2 linked regions of the Streptacidiphilus albus JL83 genome follow. The main gene of each other region encodes a partner of the protein of the gene in region 2 in a complex. Links are inferred from orthologs where the notes say so. Each region holds a gene or a part of one and is shown on either strand. Other genes may lie near its edges.

Region 1 (16,346 bases), 870 kb from region 2 along the record:
GCGCGTCCGCGCCGGCCTCCGGCGTCCGGTGTTCGACCACGTCCTCCCACCACTGGTCGGCGTCCTCGCGGCCGGCGGCGCGGGCGAGTTCGGCGATCGGGTCGATCCGGTCGGTCCGGTCGTTCCGGTCGATCGGCCGCGACTCGGCTTCCGGCTGGTCCGGTCGATCCGGCTGGTCGGGCTGGTCCGGCTGGTCGAGGGCGAGGCTGTGCGCGGCCGGCAGGTCGATGAAGTGGACCGGCACCTCGTGGTCCAGGGCATGGCGCAGGGCCACCCACTCGGGCGAGAAAGCGGCGTAGGGCCAGAAGGCCGCGCGCCCGGGCTCCCCGGCGACATGGGCGAACAGCGCGACCGGCGGCTCCATGCCCTTCTCGGCGGCGAAGGACAGCAGCGCGTCGGCCTCCGGCGGACCCTCGATCAGCACCGCGTCGGGGCTGTACTGCCGCAGTGCGGCGGCCACCGCCCGGGCCGATCCCGGGCCGTGGTGACGCACCCCCAGGAGCACGACGCCCTCGGCGTCCTGGCCATCGGTGTTCCGGCTAACGGTCTCCTGTTGACTGGTCAACGCGGTCTCCTCCACTCCTCCCACCCTGGTCAGCGCTGCTCGGCATCGCGGCAGCCGCGGTAGAAGTCCTTCCAGTCCTCGCGCTCGCGGACCACGCTCTCCAGGTACTCGTGCCAGACCAGCCGGTCGGTGGAGGGGTCGCGGACGACCGCGCCGAGCAGCCCGGAGGCGATGTCGCCGGGGCGCAGCACGCCGTCGCCGAAGTGCGCGGCCAGGGCCAGGCCGCTGGTGACCACGGAGATGGCCTCGGCCGTGGACAGGCTCCCCGTGGGGGATTTGACCTTGGTCCGGCCGTCGGTGGTGACCCCGTCCCGGAGCTCGCGGAAGACGGTGACGACCCGTCGGATCTCGGCGGAACCGCTGGGCACCGCCGGAAGCTCCAGCGAGCGGCCGAGCTCGCCGACCCGGCGGGCGACGATCTCGACCTCGTCCTCCAACGAGGCCGGCAGCGGCAGCACCACGGTGTTGAAGCGCCGGCGCAGCGCGCTGGAGAGCTCGTTGACGCCCCGGTCCCGGTCGTTGGCGGTGGCGATCAGGTTGAAGCCGCGGACGGCCTGGACCTCCTCCCCCAGCTCGGGTATCGGCAGGGTCTTCTCCGACAGGATGGTGATCAGCGAGTCCTGGACGTCGGCGGGGAGCCGGGTCAGCTCCTCGACCCGGGCGGTCATCCCCCCGGCCATGGCCCGCATCACCGGGCTGGGCACCAGCGCCGCCCGGCTCGGCCCCTCGGCCAGCAGCCGGGCGTAGTTCCAGCCGTAGCGGACGGCCTCCTCGGGCGTCCCGGCGGTGCCCTGGACCAGCAGGGTGGAGTCGCCGCTGACGGCGGCGGCCAGGTGCTCGGAGACCCACGTCTTGGCGGTGCCGGGCACGCCCAGCAGCAGCAGGGCGCGGTCGGTGGCGAGGGTGGTGACGGCGACCTCGACCACCCGGCGCGGGCCGACGTACTTGGGCGTGATCACCGTCCCGTCGGGAAGGGTGCCGCCGAGCAGGTAGGTGGCCACCGCCCAGGGCGACAGCAGCCAGCGCGCCGGTCGGGGCCGGTCGTCGGCGGCGGCCAGCGCCGCGAGTTCGGCGGCGTAGGCGGTCTCCGCGTGCGGCCGGAGCGTCTCGGCCGCAGCGGTCCCGCCTGCGGCGGCGGTGCCGCCGTCGGCAGTGGACGCGGCAGTGGACGTGGCAGTGGACGTGGTCATGGCAACCCCCAGGGCGATCGGACGAACGGGCAGTCCCAGTAAGGAAGAACGAGCGACAGACGGATGGACTCAACGTCGGAATCGGGCAGCCGAGGGGACGCCGGCGCATCCCGTCGACTGCGAGAACCACTCTGCACCGCACCACTGACAATCGCCCCCGGCCCTCCGCCGGACGGCTGTGGCCTGCGGGAACGTCAGCCCGAAGGAATTGTCGGACCCGGCGTCTACCGTCGTTGCCATGGAGGATCGCTGGACACCCGAACACGTTCTCTCGCTCGCCCCTGACGCCTCGTCACGCAAGGCGGCGACCAAACTCTCGCACCCCGCGCCGTGGTCGGTCACCGGCTCGGACGACGCCGCCCTGTGGGGCCAGTGCCAGGGCAGCGGCGGCAGCCCGTACCGGACCGTCGTCGATCTCAGCGGCCCGGCCTACCAGTGCAGTTGCCCCAGCCGGAAGTTCCCCTGCAAGCACGCCCTCGGACTGCTGCTGCTCTGGTCCGCACACACCACCGGTGCGACGGCGGCCCCGGACTGGGCCCGGGACTGGCTGAACGCCCGCGGCCTGCGCGCCCGGCAACAGACGGCCCGGGCCACCGCCGACACGGACGCGGACGGAACGGACACGGACGGAACGGAGGACGGCGCCGCCGAACGGGCTGCCCGGCTCGCCGCGGACCGGCGGCTGGCCCGCCGGTCCGCCCGGGTGGCCGCCGGGGCGGCCGAGCTGGAGGACCGGCTGGCCGACCAGCTGCGGTCGGGGCTGGCCGACGCGCCCGCCCAGGGCGCCGCCGGCTGGGGGGAGGTCGCCGCCCGGATGGTCGACGCCCAGGCCCCGGGGCTGGCCGCGCGGGCCCGGGAGCTCGGCGCGGTCCCCGCGTCCGGTCCAGGATGGCCGTCCCGGCTGCTGGAGGAGTACGGCCTGCTGCACCTGTTGGCCGCCGGCTACCGGCGGGTCGACACCCTGCCCGAGCCGCTGGCGGCGACGGTCCGCGCCCGCGTCGGCTTCACCGTCGACACCGCCGAGCTGCTGCGCGGGTCACTGGTCCGCGACCACTGGCTGGTACTCGGCAGCAGCGAGGCCGCCGACGAGCGGTTGACGACCCGTCGGATCTGGCTGCGTGGCCGGGACAGCGGGCGCTCCGCCCTGCTGCTCTCCTTCGGCCGTCCCGGGGTCGCCCCCGAACTGGCCCTCCCCACCGGCCTCCTGATCGAGGCCGAACTGGCGTTCCACCCCGGCGCCCGGCCGCTGCGGGCCGCCCTGGGCACCCGCTTCGCCGCGCCCCGGACACCCGACCCGGCGGAGGCCGTCCCGGCCGGGGTGAGCCTGGACGACGCACTGGACGCCTACGGCCGGGCCCTCGGCGACGATCCCTGGCTGGAGTCCTGGCCGGTCGTCCTGGACCGGGTCGTACCGGTGCCGGGACCGCTGGGCTGGAGCCTCGCCGACCACAGCGGACCGGTCCCGCTGTCGATACCGGTGGACCGACGCAGCACCCCCGTCCACGGGCTGTGGAAGCTCGCCGCCGTCTCCGCCGGCCGTCCGTTGACGCTCTTCGGCGAATGCGGGCACCGCGGCTTCACCCCGATCACCGCCTGGTACGCCGACGCCCCCGAGGCCGCCGACGCCGACGCCGGCACCGACGCCACCCGCACCCGCATCCTGGGGGTCACCGCATGACCACAGCCCCGCACCCGATCGCCCCGGACGCCCGGGTGGCCCCGGCAGCCACGGTGGGCTGGGCCGACCTGGTCACCGCCGCCCTGCTCGGCACCGACCGGCGCCCGCTGCCCGCGCCCCCCGACCTGCTCGACCGGGCGGCGCTGGAGGCCGGGGCCCGCCGGGCCGGGCTCCGGCCCGGCCCGGCCGCCGCCGCTCCGCCGGGCCCCGGTCCGGACTCCCGGCCGGAGCTGTCCGACGCCGCCCGGGTCCGGCTCGCCCTGCTGCTGCCGACCCGGGACGGCGGTTCGGGCGGCACGGGCGGCGGCAACCTCGCCAACCTCAACGAACTGCTCCCCCAGTGGCTGGCCGCCGCCCGCACCCACGGCTACCGCTGCCCCGCCGCACTGGTCCCGGCGCTGCTGGACGCGGCCCGCTCCCGGAGCGAGCTGCGGAGCGACGCGGTCGTGCTGGCCGGGCCCCTGGGCCGCTGGCTCGCCGAACAGAACCAGGACTGGCGCTTCGTGCTGCGAACGCCCGTCCCCGGCCGCACCGCCACCGCACCGGACTTCGTGCTCTGGCAGGAGGGCCTGTTCGCGGAGCGGGTCACCCACCTCACCCAGCTGCGCCGGCACGACCCCGCCGCCGCCCTGGAGCTGCTGCAGGGGAGCTGGAGCAGCGAGCGGGGCGAGGACCGGCTGCTGTTCCTGGACGCCCTCCAGGAGGGGCTGTCCGCCGCCGACGAGCCCTTTCTGGAGGCGGCGCTGAGCGACCGTGCCAAGAACGTCCGGCTCACCGCCGCCGAGCTGCTGTCCACCCTGCCCGGTTCGGCCTTGGCCGGTCGAATGGCCGAGCGCGCCCTGGCCGCCGTCAGTCTGGCGGAGACGGCCGACGGGCCCAGACTGGCCGTCCATCCGCCGACGGCCTGCGACGCGGCGATGCAGCGGGACGGCATCCCGGCCGCCTCGCCGACCGGGCGCTCGGACCGCGCCTTCTGGCTCGGCGAGACCGTCGCCGCGACCCCGCTGGCGGTCTGGGCGGAACGGATCGGACCGGCCGAGGCGGTGCTGGCCCTGCCGGTCTCCGAGACCTGGCAGCAGGACCTGCGGGACGCCTGGGCCCGCGCCGCCGTCCGGCAGAACGACCGCGACTGGGCGCGGGCGCTGCTGTCCCTGACCGCCGGGGAGCCCGCCCCGGTGGGCACGGCGGCGAAGCTGCTGACCGTGCTGGAGCCGGCCGAGCGGGCCGGCTGGACGGCCGGGTACGTGCGGCGGCACGGTCTGGCCGAGACCTTCCAACTGCTGGTCGCCTGCCCGGCGCCATGGCCGGCGGCACTGGGCGGGGCCGTGCTGGCGGCGCTGTCCGGGGTGGCCGCCGCCGGCGGCTACCCGTGGAGCCACAGCGGGGTGATCGGCGTGACCGAGCGCTGCCTCGCCCCGGAGATGGCCGAGGAGCTGGCGGCCCTGGCGGTGAACGCCTCCCCCGCCTGGGAGGAGACCTTCGGCCGCCTCGGCGCGACCCTCCGGCTCCGCACCACGATGCTGGCCGAGCTGGCCGAGCCGACCCGGCCGTGACCGGCGTACGGTGCCCGGGCTCCGGTGTTCGGTCCCTGGCGTCCGCTGTTCGGAGCGGATATCCGGTGGCCCTCCGAAAGCTCCGGTTGCTTGGATGCCCCATGACCATCGACTTCCCGGAGGGCTACGAGCTCTCCACCGACCCGGCCCGCCTCGACGCCGAACTGATCCACCAGTGGCTGTCGCTGGACTCCTACTGGGCCCTCGGCCGCCCCCGCGCGAAGCAGGACCGCGCCATCGCCAATTCGCTCAACTTCGGCGTCTACGACCGCGCCTCCGACGCCCAGGTCGGCTATGCCCGGGTCGTCACCGACCGGGCGACCTTCGCCTGGCTCTGCGACGTCTTCATCTCACCCGCCGTACGCGGCAAGGGCCTCGGCACCGCCCTGGCCGCCGGCGTCCGGGACCACCTCGCCCCGTACGGCCTCCGCCGCATCATGCTGGCCACGGCGGACGCCCACGGGGTCTACGCCAAGGCGGGCTTCGAGCCACTCGCCCAGCCCGAACGCTGGATGGCCCTGGGCAGCTAGCGGCGCCGGTTCCGTCCCGCCGCCCGACAGGGGCGGCGGGACGGAACCAGGAGGCCGCTACGCCGCCGCGCCCGAGCCCACATGGCCGACCACCCAGGCCACCACGTCCCGGGTCGACGCCCCGGGGGTGAAGATCTCCGCCACGCCCATCTCCTTCAGCAGCGGGATGTCGTCCTCCGGGATGATGCCGCCGCAGAAGAGCTTGATGTCCTCCGCCTCGCGCTCGCGGAGCAGCTCCACCACCTTGGCGCAGAGGGTCATGTGCGCGCCGGAGAGGATCGACAGGCCGATGCCGTCGGCGTCCTCCTGGATCGCGGTGTCCACGATCTGCGCCGGGGTCTGGTGCAGCCCGGTGTAGATGACCTCCATACCCGCGTCCCGGAGCGCCCGGGCGATCACCTTGGCCCCGCGGTCGTGGCCGTCCAGGCCCGGCTTGGCCACCACCACACGGATCGGTCCGGACACACCCATCGTTGCCTCCTGCGTCAGCGCGGACGACCCCGACCGGGTTTCCGCGTCCGTTTCCTGGTTCTGCCCCGTGCGCCCGACGTTAACAGTCGTTCGCATCGCTAGGGCGGAGGTTATCGTCCGCGCTGCCCCTGCGCCGTTTCACGGCCCCGACCGAGGGGAGAATCACACCGGAACCAACGTTCACCGCACGTTGGACCCGGCGCCGCCCGGCCGCAATCCACCCGTGCCCACCCACTTCACCCGGCACCGTGCGCCCCTGTCCGTCCGACCACGGGACCTGTCCGCCGGCCCCTGCGTCCGCCTGCACCTGGGAGTCCGGAGCCGTGAGCTGCATCCCTCTGCGCCGAACCGTCGACCTCGTCCGCGCCGCCGGGCTGGAGACCGCCGCCCTCGCCGGGCAACTGCTGCTCGCGCCGACCGGCCTCACCCCCGGCCGCTGGCCGCCGCCGGCCCCGACCTGCGTCCACCCGCCGCAGCCGTCCCGGCGCACCGGCACGGCCCCGCCCGGACACGCCCCGGTGCTGCTGCTGCACGGCCTGTTCGAGAACCGTGCCGTGTTCACCCTGCTCCGGCGCTCACTGCGCAGCCACGGCTGGGAGCATGTGCACGCCCTCGGCTACAGCCCGCTGACCGCGGACGTCCACGGCGCCGCCGTCCGCTTCGGCCGACAGGTGGTCAGCACCCGGCAGCTGTACGGGGGTGAGCGGGTCGCGGTGGTCGGCCACAGCCTCGGCGGGCTGATCGCCCGCTACTACGTCCAGCACCTCGGCGGATCCGAGCACGTCCACACGGTGGCCACCCTCGGCACCCCGCACAGCGGCACCCCCACCGCGCTGCTGCTCCATCCGCTGCCGCTGGCCCGTCAACTCCTGCCGGGCAGCCGGACGCTGCGGACGCTGAGCGCCCCCGCGCCGGACTGCGACACCCGGTTCCTCTGCTTCTGGGGCGACTTCGACCCGCTGGTGCTGCCACCCGGCAGCGCCCGGCTGCTCCACCCCGACCTGCTGGTGGAGAACATCCGGGTGGCCGGGGCCGGCCATGTCTCGCTGCCGGTCCATCCCCAGGTGCTGGCCCTGCTCCGGCAGCGCCTGTCGAACCCGCCCGCCCCCGCCGTCCGACTCACTGCGGCCGAACGGCTCACCGCCTGACGGACGGCCAGTACCTGACGGACGACCAGTACCTGACGGCCGGGCTCAGAGCTTCTCCACCGGGGCGTAGCGGAGCAGCAGTTGCTTGGTGCCCTCGGTGCCGAAGTCGATGGTGGCCTTGGCGTCGTCGGCCGGGCCGGCCACGGCGACGACCGTGCCGAGACCGAAGCGGTCGTGGGTGACCCGGTCGCCGACGGCCAGCGAGACCGCCGGGCGGTCCTTCATCCGGCCCGCGCTCCTGCCCCAGCCGGCCGGCGCCGCCCGCTTGCCCGAGCCGCTGCCGAAGCCGCTGGTCAGACCGCTGGACGAGCCGCGCGAGGAGCCGCCGAAGCCGCCCCTGGCCGAGGGCGCCGCCGAGGCGGCCGAGCGCTTCTCGTCGACCAGCGTCGGCGGGATCTCCTCCAGGAAGCGCGAGGCCGGGTTGTACGAGGGCTGGCCCCAGGCCGAGCGCAGCACGGCGCGGGAGAGGTAGAGCCGCTCGCGGGCCCGGGTCAGCCCGACGTACGCCAGTCGGCGTTCCTCCTCCAGCTCCTTGGGCTGAGCGAGGGCACGCTGGTGCGGGAAGACGCCGTCCTCCATGCCGGTGAGGAAGACCACTGGGAACTCCAGCCCCTTGGCCGTGTGCAGCGTCATCAGCGTGATGACGCCCTTGTTCTCGCCCCCCTCATCATCCGGAATCTGATCCGAGTCGGCGACCAGAGCCACCCGCTCCAGGAAGCCGGCCAGGCCGCGGGCCACCGGCTCGGCGTCGGGGTCCTCGGCGTCGAGCTCCCCCTCGGCCGAGGCGAGCGCGGCCTCGGCCGCCGCCTCGGCCTGCTCGAACTCCAGGGCCACGGCCGCGAGTTCCTGCAGGTTCTCGACCCGGGTCTCGTCCTGGGGGTCGGTCGAGGCCTGCAGCTCGGCCAGGTAGCCGGTCTCCTCCAGCACCGCCTCCAGCACGGCCGCCGCACCCGCGCCCGAGTCGACCACGCCGCGCAGCTTGGCCAGCAGCTCGTTGAACTTCTTCACCGCGTTGGCCGAGCGCGCGGCCATCCCGTATGCCTCGTCCACGCGCCGCAGCGCCTCGGCGAAGGAGATCCGCTCGCGCTGGGCCAGCGCGTCGATCATCGCCTCGGCACGGTCGCCGATCCCGCGCTTGGGAACGTTGAGGATCCGCCGCAGCGGCACCGTGTCCTCGGGGTTGGACAGCACCCGCAGGTAGGCCAGGACGTCCTTGACCTCCTTGCGCTCGTAGAAGCGCACCCCGCCGACGACCTTGTAGGGCAGCCCGACCCGGATGAACACCTCTTCGAACACCCGGGACTGGGCGTTGGTCCGGTAGAAGACCGCGACATCGCCGGGGCGGGCGTCGCCGGCGTCGCACAGCCGGTCGACCTCGTCGGCGACGAACTGGGCCTCGCCGTGCTCGTCGTCCGCGACGTAGGAGACGATCCGGGCGCCGTCCGCGCCCGCCGTCCACAGGTTCTTGGCCCGGCGGTTGGTGTTGCGCTCGATCACCGCGTTGGCGGCGCTCAGGATGGTCTGGGTGGAGCGGTAGTTCTGCTCCAGCAGGATCGTGGTCGCGCTCGGGTAGTCCTCCTCGAAGTCGAGGATGTTGCGGATGGTCGCACCCCGGAAGGCGTAGATCGACTGGTCCGCGTCACCGACCACGCACAGCTCGGCCGGCGGCACCGACGCCAGCCCGGCCGCCGCCGGATTGACGTACTCGCCGTCCACCGTCATCTTGGGCCCGGAGCCGGCCGCGCCCCCGGACAGCTCCCGGACCAGGGTGTACTGGGCGTGGTTGGTGTCCTGGTACTCGTCCACCAGGATGTGCCGGAAGCGGCGGCGGTAGTACTCGGCGACGCTCGGGAACGCCTGCAGCAGGTGCACCGCGGTCATGATGATGTCGTCGAAGTCCAGCGCGTTGGCCTCGCGCAGCCGCCGCTGGTACAGGGTGTAGGCCTCCGCGAGCTTCCGCTCCATCGGGTTCTCGGCCTGCCCGGCGTAGGTCTCCTCGTCGATGAGCTCGTTCTTGAGGTTCGACACCTTCGAGGTGAAGGACTTCGGCGGGAACTGCTTGGGGTCGAGGTCCAGGTCCCGGCAGCACAGCGCCATCAGCCGCTGGGAGTCGGCCGAGTCGTAGATCGAGAAGCTGGAGGTGAAGCCCAGCAGCTTGCTCTCGCGGCGCAGGATCCGGACGCAGGCGCTGTGGAAGGTGGACACCCACATCGCCTTGGCCCGGGGGCCGACCAGGTCCTCGACCCGCTCGCGCATCTCACCGGCGGCCTTGTTGGTGAAGGTGATGGCCAGGATCTCCCCCGGCTGCACCCCCCGCGCCGCGAGCAGGTAGGCGATCCGGTGGGTCAGCACCCGGGTCTTGCCCGAACCGGCGCCGGCCACGATCAGCAGCGGCGACCCGGCGTGCACCACGGCCTCGCGCTGCTGCGGGTTCATCCCGTCCAGCAGCTGCACCGGATCCACGACGGTGCGCGGGGCGCCGTCGCGGTGGAACGCGTCCCGGCCGGGCGGCGGCGCGTCGAAACGGCCCGCGAACAGGTCGGCGGGCAGCTCCTCCTCGTAGGGGGCGTCGTCGAAGGGCGCGCCGTCGAAGGGGGCGTCGTCGTACGGCGCGTCACCCGGGGCGTCCAGGCCGGGCAGGGGGATGTCGTCAAAGAGGCTGCTCATCGTCTCCGAGTCTAGGCCGCCCCGCCGACAGCCCTCTCCAAAAGCCGGCAGCCGCCGCAAAAACCGGGAGACAGCGCCTGCGGCGACTCCGTACCGTCATCGGACATGTCACATTCGAACGACCCTGACACCGCACAGACGGTGAAGCAGTCGCGTTTCCTCTCCCTGGTGCTCCGGCACGAACCCGACCGGATCGGCCTCACCCTCGACCCGGGCGGCTGGGTCGCCGTCGACGAACTGCTGGCGGCGCTGGCCGCGCACCGGCGGCCGATGACCCGGGACCGGCTGGACCGCGTGGTGGCCGACAACGACAAGCAGCGCTTCGCCTTCGACGCCACCGGCACCCGGATCCGGGCCAGCCAGGGCCACAGCGTCCAGGTGGAGCTGGGCTACGCCGAGGCCGAACCGCCCGCCGTGCTGTTCCACGGCACCCACCCCGGCGCGCTGGCCGCCATCCGCCGCGAGGGGCTGCGCCCGATGCAGCGGCACGCCGTGCACCTCTCCCCCGACCGGGAGACGGCCGGCCGGGTCGGCGCCCGCCGGGGTCGCCCGGTGGTGCTGGTGGTGGACGCGGCCCGGATGGCCGCCGCGGGCCACCGGTTCCGGGTCAGTGCCAACGGCGTCTGGCTGACCGACGCGGTCCCGTCGGAGTACCTCGGCGGGCACGGTGCCCGGACCGGCGACCGGAGCTGAACCCGGAGCTGAACCCGGAGCCGGCGGATCCAGGTCGGTCAGACCAGTCGGCGGGCGGTCGCCCAGCGGGTCAGTTCGTGACGGTTGCTCAACTGGAGCTTGCGCAGCACCGCCGAGACATGGCTCTCGACCGTCTTCACCGAGATGAACAGCTGCTTGGCGATCTCCTTGTACGCGTAGCCGCGCGCGATCAGCCGCAGCACCTCGCGCTCCCTGGTGGTGAGCCGGTCCAGGTCCTCGTCGACCGGAGGGGTGTCGGTCGCGGCGAAGGCATCCAGTACGAAGCCGGCCAGTCGGGGTGAGAAGACCGCGTCGCCGTCGGCGACCCGGAAGATCGCGTCCACCAGGTCGGTGCCGGTGATGGTCTTGGTGACATAGCCGCGCGCGCCGCCGCGGATCACGCCGATGACGTCGTCGGCCGCGTCGGAGACCGACAGCGCCAGGAAGCGCACCGCCCCCGCGCCCTCGGGCGAGTCCGCCGGCGCGGTGCCGCCGGGCATCAGCGAGGCGCAGCGCCGCAGCACCTCGACCCCGCCGCCGCCGGGCAGGTGCACGTCCAGCAGGACCACGTCCGGCCTGGTCGCGGTGACCACCGCGACGGCCTGCTCGACATCGTCCGCCTCGCCGACCACGTCCACGCCGGTGGCCTCGGTCTGCCCGATCTCGGCGCGCACGCCGGTACGGAACATCCGGTGGTCGTCGACCAGGACGACCCGCGCCCGGCGGCCGACGGCCGCGGTTCCCTCGGTGCTCTCTTCCCCGCCCGTCATCCCTCGGCCCTCTCCATCTCAAGTTCGACCTCGGTACCGCCGGCCGGTGCCGGTCGTACCCGGGCGTGCCCGCCGTGCCGCTGCATCCGGCCGATGATCGACCCGCGCACGCCCATCCGGTCCTCCGGCACCGAGGCCAGGTCGAAACCGGGCCCGCGATCACGGACGAACACCCACACCGTATTCCCTTCGACCTCGGCATACACCGAGACCGGCTCGCCGCCGCCGTACTTGGCGGCGTTCACCACCGCCTCCCTGGTCGCCTGGACCTGGGCGGCGAGCCCCTCGTCCATCGGGCAGTCGCCGACGTGGATGAACTCGACCGGGATCCCGTGCAGGTCCTCCACCTCGGCGGCGACCGCGCGGATCGACTCGGCCAGGGTGGCCGGCGCGCCGGCGGACTCGCCGGGACCGGACGGACGGTAGAGCCACTGCCGCAGGTCCCGCTCCTGGGCACGGGCCAGCCGGGAGACCTCCTTGGAGTCGTCGGCGTTGCGGAGGATCAGGGTCAGCGTGTGCAGCACCGAGTCGTGGATGTGCGCGGCGACCTCGGCCCGCTCCTGGGCCCGGATCCGCTCGCGCCGCTCGGCGCTGAGGTCCTGCCACATCCGCAGCATGTAGGGCCCGCCGAGCAGCAGCACCCCGGCCAGGACCGCGAGCACGGCCTGGAAGACCTTGGCGAAGTCGCCGATGGAGCCGGACTCCACCAGGAAGCCGACCACCCCGGCGGCGACCAGCACCACCCCGGCGCAGAGCCGGAGCAGCGCCGAGTTCCGCTTGCCGTCGCCGAGCGAGAACCAGCGCGCCCAGCGGGCGTCGTCGGCCTGCCGCCAGACCACGGCCACCCCGAGCCCGGCCACCAGGAACGGCCAGATGTAGGGCGAACTCGACTGCTTGGTCAGGGTGTTGAAGAGCACCAGGACGCCGGCGACCAGTGCTATCAGGGCCAGCAGCGGCCCCCGGTGCGCCTCGGCCTCACCGGCGCGCGGGCGCGGCCCGGGACCGCCGAGCGGCTCGCCCTGGAGGGTCTGCTGGAGCGCCCGGCGCACCCGCCGCCAGCCGCGCTCCTCCTTGACCAGCGAGTAGGGCCCGACACTGCCCTGCTGCCAGTAGCTGGGCACGCTGCGGATGCCCAGCGGCACCGCGAACCAGAAGGCCGCGTAGAGCAGCGCACCCAGGCCGTTGCCGAGCAGCAGCACCACGAAGGCCGCGCGCACCCAGAAGACCGGGACGCCGAGGTGGGCGGCGAGCCCGTTGGCCACCCCGCTGATCATCCGTCCCTCGGGGATCCGGTAGAGCTTCCGGATGCGCACGGGCTCGGCTTCGGTGCTCTCGGGGGTGAGGTCTGCTGCTGCCACCCCCTGATCGTCACACGGTCGGGGTGTGCCGGGCATCAGGGTTGCGCAGGAACCTTCCCTGTCGTTGCCCCGAGCTGTGTCAGGGTTGGCCTCAGGGTCGGACCAGGGAGATGACGGATGGGCGCAGCGGCGGGCGGGCCGGAGGATGGCGGTATGACAGAGGAGACACCGCCCGCACCGGAGTCGGGAACGGCAGAGCCACCGGAGGGACCGCGCGCGCCGACCCGGCCGCCGCTGGAACGCAGCACCAGCCACCGGGTGGTGGCCGGGGTGTGCGGCGGACTCGGCCGCCATCTGAACATCGACCCGGTGGTGTTCCGGGTGGTCGTCGCCGTGCTCTGCCTGTCCGGCGGGGTGGGCCTGTTCATCTACGGGCTGGCCTGGTTGATCATCCCGGTCGAGCAGGACGGCCCGAGCGAGCTGAAGCGGCTGATGTCCGGGCGGGTGGACGGCCAGTCGCTGGGGGCGGTGCTGGTCACGGTGCTGGGCACCGGGATCTTCTTCTCCTACATGGGCGACAGCGACCACCTGTTCCCGCTGCTGCTGATCGCGCTGCTGGCCTTCGCCGCGCTGCGCTACGACCCGGACCGGTTCCAGGCCAGGCCGGTACCGCCGGTCGCGGACGCCTCGGCTCCGGCCGACGCCCCGCTGTCGGCCCCGGCCGGCGAACCGCAGCCGCCACGGCCGGCCGCCACCGCTGCCACGGCCACGGCCACGACCGCGGTGATCGCGACCGATGCCATCGCCCCGCCCGCCCCGGCCTGGTGGCAGCGGCTGGACCCGCTGCTGAAGCCCGGGACGACGCCACCGCCGCCGCTCGCCGATCCGGAGCCGAGCCCGTTCCGGGTGCCGCCGCCGGAGCCGCCGGCGGCCCCGGACCCCGGGCCCCGGCAGCGGGAGCAGCGGCCGGAACCGCCCCGGCGGAGGCGCTCGGCGCTCGGCTCGGTCTTCTTCTGCCTCGCGGTGATCACCGGCGGCGTGATGTGGGCCGTCGGCGTGCGCACCCACCACGGCGTGAGCCTGCTCGCGGTGCTGGCCGCCGCCCTGCTGGTGCTCGGCCTGGGACTGATCGTCGGCACCCGCTGGGGACGCGGCCGGGGCCTGGTGCTCTGGGCGACCCTGCTGACCCTGGCCGTGGCGGCGGTGGGCGCCAGCCCGGTACCGCTGCGCACCTCGTTCCAGCACATCCGCTGGGCGCCGGCGGCGGTCGGCCAGTTGGCGCCGTCCTACCAGCTGGGCTCCGGTCAGGCGACGCTGGACCTGGCCGACGTGCGGCCCGGGGCCGGACAGCAGGCGCACACCAGGGCGAGCCTGGGCGCGGGGCTGCTCCGGGTGCAGCTGCCCACCGGGCCCGAGATCGTGATCACCGCCAAGGTGGGCGCGGGCGCGGTGGTCCTGCCCGGCGGCGACGGCAGCGGGGGCGTCTCCGCCTCCCGGACGGAGACGCTGAACGCGGGCGGTGCGGCGGAGTACGGAACGATCGACCTCGACCTGTCGGTCGGGGCGGGACAAGTGGAGGTCACCCAGTGAGGCGCCATCGACTCGATCTGTTCTCGCTGGTCACCGGGGTGGCCTTCGTCGCCGTCGCGGTGCTCTACCTGCTGGAGTCGGCGGGCATGGTGCGCGTGGACGGGCAGTTGGTGATCCCGCTGGTGCTGATCGCCCTGGGGGCCGGCGGGCTGGCCGCCGCGCTGTACCGGATGGCGGGCGACCGGGGCGGGGAGAAGCGGGCGTCGGAGCCGGCGCCGGAGTCCTCCGACGGCGGCACCGAGTACGCGCCGTACGACCCCACCGGCTTCGATCGCCCGTTCCGGTAGGACGACCGCTACTCGAACATGTCGGGCTCGGTGCGCAGCGCCTGCTGGGCCAGCGGCTGGTAGTTGATCCAGGCCACCAGGTCGTTGCCGAGCTGCTCGCGGGTCACCACCGCGTTCTCGTGGCTGATGTGGACCGGCTTGCCGGCCGCCTTGGCCAGCAGCTGGACCTGGCAGGAGCGCTCCATGGTGATGAACCACCAGGCGGCGGCGTCCACGCTGTCGCCGACGGTCAGCAGCCCGTGGTTGCGCAGGATGACCGCCTTGTGGCCGGCGAGGGCCTTGGCTATCCGGCGCCCCTCCTCCACGTCCAGGACGACGCCGGTGTAGTCGTCGAACAGCGCGTGGTCCTCGTAGAAGGCGCAGACGTCCTGGGTCAGCGGCTCCAGCAGCTCGCCCAGCGAGGACAGCGTCTTGCCGTGCACCGAGTGGCTGTGGGCGGCGGCGACGACGTCCGGGCGGGCGGCGTGGACCTGGGCGTGGATCGCGAACGCGGCCTGGTTGACGTGGTGCCGGCCGGCCACGACCTGGCCCTCGTGGTTCACCAGGATCAGGTCGCTGACCTTGATGTGCTTGAAGGACATGCCGAAGGGGTTCACCCAGAAGTGGTCGGTCCACTCGGGGTCGCGGGCGGTGATGTGACCGGCCACGCCCTCCTCGAAGCCGAAGCGGCCGAACAGCCGCAGCGCCACCACCAGCCGCTCCTTGCGGTGCTGCCGCTCCTCCTCGACGGTCGCGAAGGTCTGCGGCAGGGCGAACTGCAGTTGGTCCATGGGTACGGGGGCGGGGGGCGGGTTGGTCATGGCGGCTCTCCTCGGCGGATTCCTGTCCTCGCTCTGGAAGCTACCCCCCGGTAGCGTCGTTGACCAGAGGTCCCGGGACCAGCCGTTCCCGGAAACGACCGCGCCGCCACCCGGACGAAGGCCGGGTGGCGGCGCGGTCGACGCCTGCGCGGGTGGGACTACTCCCACTCGATGGTGCCCGGGGGCTTGCTGGTGACGTCCAGCACGACTCGGTTGACGTCGGCGACCTCGTTGGTGATCCGGGTCGAGATCTTCGCCAGCACCTCGTAGGGCACCCGCGACCAGTCGGCGGTCATGGCGTCCTCGGAGGAGACCGGGCGCAGCACGATCGGGTGGCCGTAGCTGCGGCCGTCGCCCTGGACGCCGACCGAGCGGACGTCCGCGAGCAGGACCACCGGGCACTGCCAGATGCTGCGGTCCAGGCCGGCCGCGGTCAGCTCGGCGCGGGCGATGGCGTCGGCCTCGCGGAGCAGGTCGAGCCGCTCCTTGGTGACCTCGCCGACGATCCGGATGCCCAGGCCGGGGCCGGGGAACGGCTGGCGCTGGACGATCTCCTCGGGCAGCCCGAGCTCCGCGCCGACCTGCCGGACCTCGTCCTTGAACAGCTGGCGCAGCGGCTCGACCAGCGCGAACTGGAGGTCCTCGGGCAGGCCGCCGACATTGTGGTGCGACTTGATGTTGGCGGTGCCGGTGCCGCCGCCGGACTCGACCACGTCCGGGTAGAGCGTGCCCTGGACCAGGAACTCCACGGACTCGCCGTGGGCGCCGGCCTCGGCGACGATCTCGGCCGCGGCCTGCTCGAAGACCCGGATGAACTCCCGGCCGATGATCTTGCGCTTCTGCTCCGGGTCGGAGACTCCGGCCAGCGCGGTGAGGAAGCGCTCCTCGGCGTCGACGACCTTCAGCCGGACGCCGGTGGCGGCCACGAAGTCCTTCTCGACCTGCTCGGACTCGCCCTTGCGCATCAGCCCGTGGTCGACGTAGACGCAGGTCAGCTGGGAACCGATGGCCTTCTGCACCAGGGCCGCGGCGACCGCCGAGTCCACGCCGCCGGACAGGCCGCAGATGGCGCGCTTGTCGCCGACCTGCGCCTTGATCAGGGCGAC
Region 2 (5,890 bases):
CCCAGCGAGAACGGGATCCCGATCTCCGGCGCGGCGGGCACCCCGTTCTCGTGCAGCGCGTGCAGCAGCAGCTTCACGCCGATGAAGCCGAGGATCACCGACAGCCCGTAGGAGAGGTGGACCAGCCGCTTCAGCAGGCCGCCGATCAGGAAGTACAGCTGGCGCAGGCCCATCAGGGCGAAGGCGTTGGCGGTGAAGACGATGTAGGCGTCCTGGGTCAGGCCGAAGATCGCCGGGATCGAGTCCATCGCGAACAGGACGTCGGTGCTGCCGATCGCCAGCACGACGACCAGCATCGGCGTCATCAGCCGCCGGCCGCCCTCGACCACGGTCAGCCGGGTGCCCCGGTAGTCGTCGGTGGTCGGGAAGCGCCTCTCGACCGCCCGCAGCAGCCGGTTCTCCTGGAAGTCGGCCTCGGGCTGCTCGGCCGCACCGGTACCGGAGTGCTCCGCCCGGGCCTCCTTGATCAGCTTCCAGGCGGTCCACACCAGGAACGCCCCGAAGAGGAAGAAGATCCAGGAGAAGCTCGCGATCAGCGTGGCCCCGGCGGCGATGAAGACCGCGCGCAGCACCAGCGCTATCAGCACCCCGATCATCAGCACCCGCTGCTGGTAGCGGGTCGGCACCGCGAACTTCGCCATGATCAGCACGAAGACGAAGAGGTTGTCGACGCTGAGCGACTTCTCGGTGACGTAGCCGGCGAAGAACTGACCGGCCGGGGTGGCTCCCGAGTGCCACCAGAGGAAGCCGCCGAAGCCGAGGGCCAGGGCGATCCAGACGGCGGACCAGGTCCCCGCCTCCTTGAGCGAGACCTCGTGCGCCTTGCGCCCGCCGATCAGGAAGTCGACGGCGATGAGGGCGATGAGCACCCCGACAGTGATGGCCCACATGGACAGGGAGACGTTCATGACGATTCGTTCCTCCGGCAGGACAGAGCTGCTGCCGGAGGTCTCTCCCGCCCCGCCGCTCCGGACGGGGACCGTCCGTACGCTGCAGGGTCGACGTCACCGGACGGCCGCAGGGGACCGCCGTGCTGACGAGGGCGTCGCGCTGTCCGTGAGGACAGCGGGGGTACTCCCCTCCGTCCGAACAGGGTAACAGCAGGGTAATGGCCGGATAAGAATCGACACGGCCGTCAGGGACCCAGATCGTCAGCGGCACGGGACGTCAGGGGCCCGGGGCGTCAGAGGAAGGGCTCGATGGCGGGCAGCATCTCCTGGAACGTCCGCCCGCGCGCGGGCGCGCCGATCGCCGCCATCTGCCAGCCCCCCGCCTCGTCCCGGACCACCTTGGCCATCACCTGCCCGGTGTGCTCCCCGCCGCCGCCGAGGCTGTAGCGGGCCAGCTCCTGCCCGGTGGTCTCGTCCACCAGTCGGCAGTGGGCCTTCCGCACCTCGGCGAAGCTCTGGCCGGTGTAGGAGTTCACCGTGAACACGATCTGGTTGACGTGCTCCGGGACGCGGGCGAGGTCGACCAGGATCGACTCGTCGTCCTCCCCGCCCGCGCCACCGGTCAGGTTGTCGCCGGTGTGCCGGACCGATCCGTCGTTGCTGACCAGGTGCTGGAAGAAGACCACGTCGGCGAGGCGGCGGTCGGCGTACATCACCGCGGAGGCGTCCAGGTCGATCTGGCGGGCGCGTCTGCCGAAGAGGCCCCTGCGCGGAGCGGCCTCCCAGCCGAGGCCCATCCGCACCACGGCGAGCGATCCGCCGCCGGCCTTCTGCAGGCTGACGCTCTGTCCCTTGCTCAGGCTCACCGACATGGTGCTGCCCTCCCCGTCCAGCCTTCGGCTCCGTCGCCGCCATCCTCAAGGATGAACCTTACGCAGTCCTGGTTGCCGACGGGATCGCCGACTCAGGCCATTCCCGCCTCGCGCATCTGCCGCAGCTCCTTCTTCAGTTCGTTGACCTCGTCGCGCAACCGGGCCGCCACTTCGAACTGCAGCTCGGCGGCGGCCGTGTGCATCCGTTCCGTCAGTTCGCCGATCAGGTCCGCCAACTCGGCCGCCGGCAGACCCTTGGCGTCCCGCTTGGCCGCCGCGCCCAGCGCCGGGACCGGCGCCTTGCCCCCCTGGCCGCCGCGCCCGCCGCCCTGCCGGTAGCCGGTGCTCAGCAGCTCGCCGGTGTCGATGTCCTCGCGGGCGATGGAGTCCAGGATGTCGCCGATCTTCTTCCGCAGCGGCTGCGGGTCGATCCCGTGCTCGGTGTTGTACGCCTGCTGGATCTCGCGTCGGCGGTTGGTCTCGCTGATGGCCTTCTCCATCGCCGGGGTGATCCGGTCCGCGTACATGTGGACCTGGCCGGAGACGTTGCGGGCGGCCCGGCCGATGGTCTGGATCAGCGAGGTCCCGGAGCGGAGGAAGCCCTCCTTGTCGGCGTCCAGGATCGCGACCAGCGAGACCTCGGGCAGGTCCAGCCCCTCGCGGAGCAGGTTGATGCCGACCAGGACGTCGTACTCGCCGGCCCGGAGCTCGCGCAGCAGCTCGACCCGGCGCAGGGTGTCGATGTCGCTGTGCAGGTACCTGACCCGGATGTCGAGGTTGAGCAGGTAGTCGGTGAGGTCCTCGGACATCTTCTTGGTGAGGGTGGTGACCAGCACCCGCTCGTCCTTCTCGACCCGCAGCCGGATCTCGTGGACCAGGTCGTCGATCTGGCCCTCGGTCGGCTTGAGCACGATCTCCGGGTCGATCAGCCCGGTCGGGCGGATGATCTGGTCGACCTGGCCGTCGCCGCGCGAGAGTTCGAAGGGTCCCGGGGTGGCCGAGAGGTAGACGGTCTGGCCGATCCGCTCCAGGAACTCCTCCCACTTCAGCGGGCGGTTGTCCATCGCCGAGGGCAGCCGGAAGCCGTGCTCGACCAGGGCGCGCTTGCGGGAGGCGTCGCCCTCGTACATCGCGCCGATCTGCGGGACGGTGACATGGGACTCGTCGATCACCAGGAGGAAGTCCTCCGGGAAGAAGTCCATCAGGGTGTTCGGCGCGGTGCCGGCCTCGCGGCCGTCGATGTGCCGGGAGTAGTTCTCGATGCCGGAGCAGGTGCCGATCTGCCGCATCATCTCGATGTCGTAGGTGGTGCGCATCCGCAGCCGCTGGGCCTCCAGCAGCTTGCCCTGCTTCTCCATGGTGGCGAGGGACTGCTCCAGCTCCGCCTCGATCCCGGCGATGGCGCGCTCCATCCGCTCCGGTCCCGCCACATAGTGCGAGGCCGGGAAGACGTAGAGCTCGTCGTCCTCGCTGATGACCTCGCCGGTGAGCGGGTGCAGCGTGGTCAGCGCCTCGATCTCGTCGCCGAACATCTCGATCCGGACCGCGAGCTCCTCGTAGACCGGGAAGATCTCGATGGTGTCCCCGCGCACCCGGAAGGTGCCCCGGGTGAAGGCGACGTCGTTGCGGGCGTACTGGATGTCGACGAAGCGGCGCAGCAGCGCGTCGCGGTCGATCTCCGCGCCGACCTTGAGCCGGACCATCCGGTCGACGTACTCCTGCGGGGTGCCGAGGCCGTAGATGCAGGACACCGAGGCGACCACGATCACGTCGCGCCGGGTCAGCAGCGAGTTGGTGGCCGAGTGGCGGAGCCGCTCGACCTCCTCGTTGATGGAGGAGTCCTTCTCGATGTAGGTGTCGGTCTGGGCGATGTACGCCTCGGGCTGGTAGTAGTCGTAGTACGAGACGAAGTACTCGACGGCGTTGTTGGGCAGCAGCTCGCGGAACTCGTTGGCGAGCTGTGCGGCCAGCGTCTTGTTCGGCGCCATCACCAGGGTCGGCCGCTGGAGTTTCTCGATCATCCAGGCGGTGGTGGCGGACTTGCCGGTACCGGTCGCGCCGAGCAGGACGACGTCCTTCTCGCCGGCCCGGATGCGGCGTTCCAGATCGGCGATGGCGGTGGGCTGGTCGCCGCTGGGCTGGTAGGGGCTGACGACCTCGAAAGGCGCCACTGTTCGCTCAAGATCGGTGATGGGTCTCACGCCACCAACCGTACGACCCGCCACTGACAATCGGCCGCAGCCCCGGTCCGACCGCTGCCGGACCGGCCCCGGTCCGGACCGCCGCCGGCTCAGCCCGCGGCGACCTTGCCGCTGTCCCGGGCCAGGGCCACCAGCCGCGACACCGCGCGCAGGTACTTCTTGCGGTAGCCACCGTTCAGCATCTCCGGGCCGAAGATCTGGTCGAAGGGGGTGCCGGAGGCGATCACCGGCAGCTCCCGGTCGTACATCCGGTCCGCCAGCACCACCAGCCGCAGCGCCGTGCTCTGGTCCTCGACCGGTCGCACACCGGTCAGGCAGACCGCCTCGACGCCGTCCAGCAGCGCTCCGTACTTGCTCGGGTGGACCACGGCGAGGTGTGCCAGTAGCTCGCCGAAGCCGTCCAGGGAGGCCCCGGGGCCGATCCGGGCGGCGGTGGCGGCCACCACGTCGTCGCCGTAGGGCGCGGGGGCCTCCGGCAGGCCCCGGTGCCGGTAGTCCTGGCCGTCGATCCGGACGCTGCGGAAGCGCGAGGAGAGCCCCTGTATCTCCCGGAGGAAGTCGGCGGCGGCGAACCGGCCCTCGCCGAGCCTGCCGGGGAGGGTGTTGGAGGTGGCCGCGAGCTTGACCCCGGCCTCGGCCAGCCGGCTGAGCAGGGTGGAGACCAGGACCGTGTCACCGGGGTCGTCGAGCTCGAACTCGTCGATGCAGAGCAGGCTGTGCCCGGAGAGGGCGGCGACGGCCTGCTGGAAGCCGAGCGCGCCGACCAGGTTGGTCAGCTCCACGAAGGTGCCGAAGGCCTTAGGGCCGGGGGCGGCGTGCCAGAGCGAGGCCAGCAGGTGGGTCTTGCCGACGCCGTAGCCGCCGTCGAGGTAGATCCCGCCGGGGCCGGAGGGCGCGGCGGCGGCGCGGCCGAACCAGCGCCTCCGGGCACCGCGGCCGCCGCGGTCGCCACCGGAACGGCCCAGCGTCGCGGCGAAGTCCTCCAGGATGCGGACGGCCTCGGTCTGGCTGGGCTGCGCCGGGTCCGGGATGTAGGTGCTGAAACGCGCCTCCAGGAAGCGCGGCGGCGGCGTCATCTCGGCGACCATCCGGCCCACGGGCACCACCGGCAGGCGGGTGGTCAGGGCTATCGCGTCACCGGGGCGGGTGATCGTCAGTTCGGCAGCAGGCACGGTACCCAAGAGTACGGCGCGCGCCCGCGTGGAAGACTCCCGACTATGCGCCGACTGCTGCCTACGGGCCTTGATGTGACGGACCTCACCACCGAGCGCACCACCGCGCCGGCCTCCTCCACCCCGGATCTCTCCACCCTGGCGGGGCTGGCCGAGGTCTACGCCTACCCGGCGTCCACCGCCGCCTCGGCCGACGGCCCGGGGACCCCGTGGCTGCGCGCCAACATGGTCTCCAGCGTCGACGGCGCGGCCCGGCTGGACGGGCTGTCCGACGGGCTGTCCTCGGAGGCCGACAAGCGGATCTTCGGGGTGCTGCGGGCGCTGGCGGACGTCGTCCTGGTCGGCGCGGAGACCGCCCGGGCCGAGGGCTACCGCCCGGCGCGCGCCCGCGCGGAGTTCGCCGAAGCGCGCGCCGCGCGCGGGCAGGCCCCCGCAGCGGTGATCGCCGTGGTCTCGCGCCGACTGGACCTCGACCTCAGCCTGCCGCTGTTCACCGAGCCGCTCTCCCCCACCATCGTGCTGACCTGCTCGGACGCTCCGGCCACGGAGCTGGCGGCGGTCTCCCGGGTGGCCGATGTGATCATCGCCGGGGAGCAGCAGGTGGAGGCGGCGGCGGCGGTCGCGGCGCTCGCCGCGCGCGGCTGGACCCGGCTGCTGGCCGAGGGCGGCCCGAGCCTGCTCGGGCAGCTGGCGGCGGCCGGGGTCCTGGACGAGCTCTGCCTCTCGCTGGCGCCGCTGCTGGCCGCCGGTGACGC

What was found.
Region 1: the proteins of uvrB (region 2) and pcrA are in contact, whole or in part, in a crystal structure (PDB 7EGT), measured with the Thermus thermophilus proteins. The link is inferred for Streptacidiphilus albus JL83 from one-to-one orthologs. Residues at the interface, in WP_096411307.1 of Thermus thermophilus: Glu23, Leu25, Arg26, Asp27, Gly28, Glu29, Arg30, Phe31, Arg55, Glu326, Asp327, Phe328, Glu379, Ser382, Gln383, His398, Gly400, Arg401; in WP_096412145.1 of Thermus thermophilus: His654, Arg656, Phe657, Gln666, Asp668, Glu669, Lys680, Arg681, Leu682, Ser683, Lys685, Tyr686, Ala687.

What each region holds. Positions count from the first base shown.
Region 1 is NZ_JQML01000001.1:5,719,626-5,735,971, reverse strand. The notes cover bases 6,981-10,176. They hold pcrA (DNA helicase PcrA), read right to left. Parts: upstream 9,803-10,176; coding sequence 7,181-9,802; downstream 6,981-7,180. Other genes in these bases: BS75_RS25110 (RNA 2'-phosphotransferase), read left to right, coding at 9,908-10,176; BS75_RS25120 (esterase/lipase family protein), read left to right, coding at 6,981-7,135. In the rest of the region: BS75_RS25150 (DUF5682 family protein), read right to left, coding at 1-565; BS75_RS25145 (ATP-binding protein), read right to left, coding at 595-1,755; BS75_RS25140 (SWIM zinc finger family protein), read left to right, coding at 1,994-3,433; BS75_RS25135 (DUF5691 domain-containing protein), read left to right, coding at 3,430-4,986; BS75_RS25130 (GNAT family N-acetyltransferase), read left to right, coding at 5,088-5,516; BS75_RS25125 (cobalamin B12-binding domain-containing protein), read right to left, coding at 5,574-5,987; more of BS75_RS25120, read left to right, coding at 6,311-6,980; more of BS75_RS25110, read left to right, coding at 10,177-10,495; BS75_RS25105 (LuxR C-terminal-related transcriptional regulator), read right to left, coding at 10,534-11,265; BS75_RS25100 (PspC domain-containing protein), read right to left, coding at 11,262-12,659; BS75_RS25095 (PspC domain-containing protein), read left to right, coding at 12,777-14,153; BS75_RS25090 (hypothetical protein), read left to right, coding at 14,150-14,440; BS75_RS25085 (class II aldolase/adducin family protein), read right to left, coding at 14,449-15,240; guaA (glutamine-hydrolyzing GMP synthase), read right to left, coding at 15,399-16,346. UniProt on the Escherichia coli protein: A helicase with DNA-dependent ATPase activity. Unwinds DNA duplexes with 3'-5' polarity. Translocates on single-stranded DNA with 3'-5' polarity. Initiates unwinding more efficiently from a nicked substrate than double-stranded DNA.
Region 2 is NZ_JQML01000001.1:6,597,699-6,603,588, reverse strand. The notes cover bases 1,410-4,339. They hold uvrB (excinuclease ABC subunit UvrB), read right to left. Parts: upstream 3,964-4,339; coding sequence 1,855-3,963; downstream 1,410-1,854. Other genes in these bases: zapE (cell division protein ZapE), read right to left, coding at 4,053-4,339; BS75_RS28890 (TerD family protein), read right to left, coding at 1,410-1,762. Outside these bases: BS75_RS28895 (TerC family protein), read right to left, coding at 1-908; more of BS75_RS28890, read right to left, coding at 1,184-1,409; more of zapE, read right to left, coding at 4,340-5,051; BS75_RS28875 (pyrimidine reductase family protein), read left to right, coding at 5,181-5,890. UniProt on the Escherichia coli protein: The UvrABC repair system catalyzes the recognition and processing of DNA lesions. A damage recognition complex composed of 2 UvrA and 2 UvrB subunits scans DNA for abnormalities.